2 regions of the Staphylococcus sp. AS1337 genome follow, and region 1 is predicted to be linked to the other one. Evidence: riboswitches for the same ligand, from Rfam matches in the RefSeq annotation. Region 1 holds a riboswitch; the other holds the start of a gene.
The links. A riboswitch is a leader RNA that binds a small molecule or an ion and turns the genes downstream of it on or off. The one in region 1 is predicted to bind S-adenosylmethionine.

Region 2: another riboswitch for S-adenosylmethionine. It lies ahead of metX (homoserine O-acetyltransferase MetX); the one in region 1 lies ahead of ACSUE0_RS06830 (MetQ/NlpA family ABC transporter substrate-binding protein).

Annotation. Positions count from the first base shown of each region.
Region 1 covers NZ_JBOIHZ010000003.1:279,092-282,311, forward strand. Annotated here, with positions in the region: gene ACSUE0_RS06825 (lactate/malate family dehydrogenase) at 1-510, opposite strand, end outside; gene ACSUE0_RS06830 (MetQ/NlpA family ABC transporter substrate-binding protein) at 554-1,372, opposite strand; SAM riboswitch class I at 1,460-1,565, opposite strand; gene ACSUE0_RS06835 (CPBP family intramembrane glutamic endopeptidase) at 1,708-2,463, opposite strand; gene panE (2-dehydropantoate 2-reductase) at 2,665-3,220, shown strand, end outside.
Region 2 covers NZ_JBOIHZ010000001.1:231,551-234,770, reverse strand. Annotated here, with positions in the region: gene serS (serine--tRNA ligase) at 1-150, shown strand, start outside; gene ACSUE0_RS01105 (AzlC family ABC transporter permease) at 479-1,180, shown strand; gene ACSUE0_RS01100 (AzlD domain-containing protein) at 1,177-1,506, shown strand; SAM riboswitch class I at 1,638-1,737, shown strand; gene metX (homoserine O-acetyltransferase MetX) at 1,798-2,766, shown strand; gene ACSUE0_RS01090 (DUF2232 domain-containing protein) at 3,072-3,220, shown strand, end outside.

The DNA of each region.
Region 1 (3,220 bases):
AAATGCCTCAACATTTTTGGGATCGATTTGATAATGATGAGCGATAATCGTCTTGAACCTTGAAGTTTCTAAAGATGTTCCCGTTCCAATAATTTTATTAGATGGATAGTTTACTTGGTTAGCAAAGTATACTATCGAATCTACAGGATTAGAAATCAAAATAATTATTGCTTCTTGTGTTACCTCGGCAACTTGGCTCATAACATTTTTTATAATGTCATGATTGCCTTGCGCTAATAAAGTACGATCACCATCATTTTTATCTGTTGGTACACTCGCAGCAATCACAATAAAATCAGCGTCTGCTAAATCTTGATAATCTCCAGCTTTAATATTGATATGCGCAGTGTTAAATAATCCTTGCGAATGATTATGATCAAGAGCTTCTCCACTTGCAATCTCATCTTTATCATCAACCAAAACAATCTCTGAAAATAAATTCAAATATTGTACATCTGTTAAAACTTGACTACCTACTCTTCCTAATCCAACAATGCCTAGTTTAGACATAAACTACACCCCTTTTTTATTACTGATATCTGTTCATAATAATTTATTTTTCATACGGAATTACATCTTTACCGTATTCTTTTTTAATGAATTTTTTCATGTCTTTAGATTGTAGAACTTTTATAAGTGCTTGATACTTTTTATCATCTTTATGTCCTTTTTTCACAGCAACGATATTCGCAAACGGTGATGACTCAGTTTCACTAATGATAGCATCTTTATGTGGCGTTAATCCATTATCTAACGCGTAGTTTGAATTCATAATAACTGCAGCGCCTTCCTTACTTTCATATGTCTTAGGTAAGAATTCTGCCCCTTGTTTATTATTAAACTTCAAATCTTTTTTATTTTCTACAATGTCTTCAAATTTTGCGTCTTCTATACTAACACCTTTTTTAATCTTTATTAATCCTTCATCTACAAAAAATGATAAGAATCTACCCTCTTCAGCTGGATTGTTAGAAACGTATATTGTTGAACCTTTAGGAATATCTTTAATATCTTTATATTTTTTACTATAAACACCCATAGGCGTAGTAAATACTTTTCCAACTTCTTCTATATCATAATTGTGGTCTTTCTTTTCTGCTTTTAAGTATGGCGTATGCTGGAAGAAATTGGCATCTACATCACCTTTATCTAATAATTTATTAGGTACTTTATAATCATTAACTGTTTTAACTTCTAAATCATATCCTTGTTTTTTCATTTCTTCTTTCGCATGTTTCAACACTTCACCGTGTGGTGCTGGTGAAGCTGCAATTGTTATTTTTTTGTCCCCATCTTTACCATTTGAATTGCCACATGCTGCAAGCACGCTCGTTAATATTAATAATGAGCCTAAAACAATTAATTTCCTCATACTTTATTTCACTCCTCATGAATTTTTTAATTTCAAACTAAATAAAAAATACTTTCTCTTAATTTTATAAGAGAAAGTATAAACCTTCTCTCATCTTTAAAAGTTCGATAACTTTTTGTGAATTAGCACCATTTCGTATAACGACGGTTGCTGGGTTTCATAGGGCACGTCCCTCCACCTCTCTTGATAAGAGTAAATCAATATGTAGTTGCAATGTTTTTATCCTAGCATTATACTCATGTTTAGTCAATTAGTTTTTAGAAAATTCTAAATAATACGTCTATTAATCCAATCCTGTTCCATGTGAAACAACAATCTCTTAAAGCTATTTACCTTTACAGAAGGACCATTGCTACATATGCAATAAAGTTATTTAATGCATGCAGTGCTATAGCAGTAGCTAAACTTCGTTGTGTTTTTAAATAGATGTATACAATACCTATAGCGATAACGAGATACATAACTATTTCTAATGGTGATTGCGCTTCTGTTACGTGTAGAGATGCAAAAACAATTACAGATAATACTGACATCACTATAAAATTCAATTTCTTTCCTAATTCACCAATTACCAAGTGTCGGAAGAGAAACTCTTCAGTAACCGGTGCAATAATTACAATAGAAAAGAACGCAAGCATCGTTGAAAATGGTGTACTAAACATTTGTTGAACCAATAAGTCATTTTGTGTTTCTTCAAATTTCCATTGTTCAGGTGCAAATGCATCAACTAATACTGGAAAAATTAATTTAAATATAAACATAACAATAAATGTAACAACAATGAGTTTCCAATATTTCTTGATATTATTGAACCCATTTTTCCACTCAGCTTTATAACTATTTTTATGTAACAACATCCATATAATCATGATAAATATAAAAACGCCAATCTCCATTAACAAAGCAGTAGAGCTCGACTCATCAATTCCATTATCTAAGTAACTACCACCAAAACTTATATTAACTGCCAACAATATGACCAAAATTATGATTGATAATATAAAATTGCTAGCTAAATAAATGATTGGCAGAAAAAAATCTTTACCGCTAATATCTTTCCATTGATATTTCTTTGCGTTTTTTAACGACATTGTAGCCCCTCCTAAAGTTTTATATACAATACACTTTTATATTGCACAATTTTTATTTTCTTTAAACATTTTACAATAATATAAATAGATAGTATAGCTAGACATTTAAACTAAATAATTTAATTTTCAATGTGTAGAAGGAAATGAAAAGTGGTATATAGAGATTAAATATACTATACATATTTTAAGGAGTTGTTGTCGATGCGTATATTGGTACTAGGTGCTGGCGGAATTGGTGGTTATTTTGGTGGTCGCTTAGCTGAGGCTGGCAAGCATGTTACATTTTTAGTACGGCCCAAACGCAAATCATATCTAGAACGAAATGGCTTATCCATTCATAGTGAAAAAGGCGATTATCATTTTAATCCACAACTCATCACAAAAGATGATCGTGTCGAACCTTTTGATATCGTGCTATTATCTTCAAAGTCTTATCATTTAGATCATGCTATTGAAGATTTAAAACCATTTATAGATCATAACACCTTAATTATTCCACTACTTAATGGCGTTGCACATGTCCCTAAATTACAAAACGCTTTTGGAAAAAATAAAATCATGGGTGGCTACTGCATTATAGAAACAACACTTGATAGTACTGGGGAGATTATTCAAACCAGTCAATTTGATAAACTCTTTTTTGGGGAATTAAACGGTACTGAAAGCAATCGTGCTAAATATGTTGAACAGGCATTTTCAGGCACAAAAGCTGAATTTATTCTACATACAAATGTCGAACAAGGCATGTGGCATAAAT
Region 2 (3,220 bases), on a different contig from region 1:
GCACATACACTTAATGGTAGTGGATTAGCAGTAGGGCGTACGTTTGCTGCAATAGTTGAAAATTACCAAAATGAAGATGGTTCTGTAACAATACCAGAAGTATTAGTTCCATATATGGGTGGTAAAACAGTCATCCGTCCTATTAAATAAATTATTAAAAGTGCGTAGTTAAAGTATTAGCTACGCACTTTTTTATATGTATAGAGAGGGTAGGGGAGGTGTAAAAGTTGAGTATAAGAAATACATAAAATACGCACTATTAAAATAGTTAATTTGATTGAAAGTACTGGAGTTTATAAGGGTGGTCTAATAAATAACACAAGATTCTGAAATAGTTAAATAACTGTATTAACAATATTTCAAGACATACGTTAGACTAACGTCACACAAACCGATGTCTAAAGGTATTGATTACTTTTATGCTATTATATTAGAATGGGTTTACTGTTTTTAGCGTTTGAGGTGAGAGGGTGGAAAAATGGACAATGAGGCGCATGTTACTTTTAAACAAGGTGTAAAAGCGTGTATTCCTACTTTGTTAGGTTATGCTGGTGTTGGTCTGTCTTTTGGAATTGTTGCAGTGGCATCGGGATTTAGTATGTTGGAAATTATTTTACTTTGCTTGCTAGTGTATGCGGGCGCGGCACAGTTTATTATTTGTGCGCTTGTTATTTCTGGCACGCCCATATCTGCAATTATATTGACGACATTCATTGTGAACTCAAGAATGTTTTTATTAAGTATGACGCTTGCGCCAAGTTATAAAAACTATAGTTTATTAAATAGGATCGGTCTTTCTACATTAGTAACAGATGAAACATTCGGTGTAGCTATTACACCACATTTAAAAGGTGAGAAGATTAATGATCGTTGGTTGCATGGATTAAATATAACAGCATATGTTTTTTGGACATTTGCATGTATTATTGGTGCAGTCTTTGGTAAATACATACATCAACCAGAAGCACTAGGATTAGATTTTGCAATTACCGCTATGTTTATATTCTTAGCTGTCTCGCAATTTGAGTCGATTAGACGCTCGAAGATAAACATATATTTTGTATTGATTATATGTGTGATTGTAATGATGCTTAGTTTAAGCTTGTTTATGCCTTCATATTTGGCTATCATATTAGCTTCAACTATTGCAGCGCTGATTGGAGTGATGATGGAACGATGACAACGACGGTACATATGTTAACAATTATCGTGTTATGTGGTGTGGTAACATGGCTCACACGAATTATTCCCTTTATTTTGATAACTAAAATAAAGTTATCTGAACGTGTTATTAAATGGCTATCATTTATACCAATTACATTATTTACTGCTTTAATTATCGATGGATTAATAGAGCAACAAGAAGATGTCATGGGTTATAGCTTTAACGTGCCATTCTTAATAACGATGCTCCCGACTATTATCATTGCTGTGATATCACGCAGCTTAACAATCACTATACTTAGTGGCATTGTCATTATGGCAGTGTTACGTTGGGTATTTTAAACAATCCTATTGAAGTAAGTTATATTATCCGTTAAACTATAAATAATTAGAAAATTAAGATATTTTAGATTACATTAACATTTTAATTTTATCTTAATTAATGAGCTTATCTTTAATACAATTAAAATCAAATCTTATTTCGAGAAGCTGAGGGACTTGGCCCGTGGACGCTTCAGCAACCGGCTTATAAAGTACGGTGCTAATACCATCGATACACTCGAATGATAAGTACTTTTAACTTCTTACTTATTTTATGAGTGAGGAGTTTTTTTACTAAGTAGGAGGTAAAACATGACGAATTATACGGTTGATACACTAGAACTAGGGCCATTCAAAACGGAGTCAGGTGAATTCATCTCAAACTTAAAACTACGTTATGAACATGTAGGATTAAAAGGGCAACCACTCGTAGTGGTCTGTCATGCTTTAACAGGTAATCACTTAACGTATGGTACAAATGAAAATCCTGGATGGTGGAGAGGGATTATTGACGGTGGTTATATGCCGATTAATGATTACCAATTTTTGACATTTAATGTTATTGGAAGCCCTTATGGTTCAAGTTCTGCGTTAACAGATCCAAAGTTTCCTGAGACACTTACGTTAAGAGATATCGTACGTGCCATAGAATTAGGCATTGAAACATTAGGTTTCGAAAGGATTAACATATTAATCGGCGGTTCGTTAGGTGGCATGCAAGCCATAGAATTATTATATAATCGTAAATTTGATGTTGAAAAAGCAGTGATTCTCGCAGCTACAGATAAAACATCATCCTATAGTCGTGCGTTTAATGAGATAGCGAGACAGGCCATTCATTTAGACAATAAAGAGGGGATGAGTATTGCAAGGCAGTTAGGGTTTTTAACATACCGTTCGTCTAAAAGCTACGATAAACGTTTCTCACCAGATCAAGTTGTAACCTATCAAAAACATCAAGGCAATAAATTTATGAATCATTTTGATTCTTTATGCTATTTAACACTCCTAGACGTCTTGGATAGCCATGACGTAGATAGAGGACGCGATGATGTAGATGAAGTGTTTAGTAACCTAGATACTAAAGTAATGACAATGGGCTTCACAGATGATTTGTTATATCCAGATGACTTAGTGCGTGCCGTGGGAAAACGTTTTAAATATCACAAACATTTCTTTGTCCCAGATAACGTAGGTCATGATGGTTTCTTATTGAATTTTAATGACTGGGCACCTAATCTATATCACTTCTTAAAAGTATATAAAATTAAAAGAAAATGATTTAACAACTCTATTATATTAATTTCTAGGATGAAGCTATATGACTACTTTCGATAGGGGGAGGGTAGTCTGACATATATATAGTACATCCTTTTTTTGTACAAGTATTTAAGTTGTGGTGGCGTAAAGTGAAACGAGAAGTAGTAGTATTAGAAATGTAATACCGTGAAGTGTTGATTAGTTCAGTCATTTATAAGTTTATAATTTTGAAAAGTATAGTATATCGTTATCTTCTGTATTTGGATTGCCAATAATTGTATAAAAGTTTTAAAGAGGTTAAAATAATAGTTATAGTCAAAAATAGTATGGGAGTGGCGAAATTGTTTTCAAAAATATATCCTAAAGTAACTGTGCTTAGTATACTAACGCTAATCGTAGTGGCTTTAGCTTTACATATATTACCTCCGTTAGGCCTGGTGTTAGGTATCTTTGCGACAATTCCAGGCATTATCTT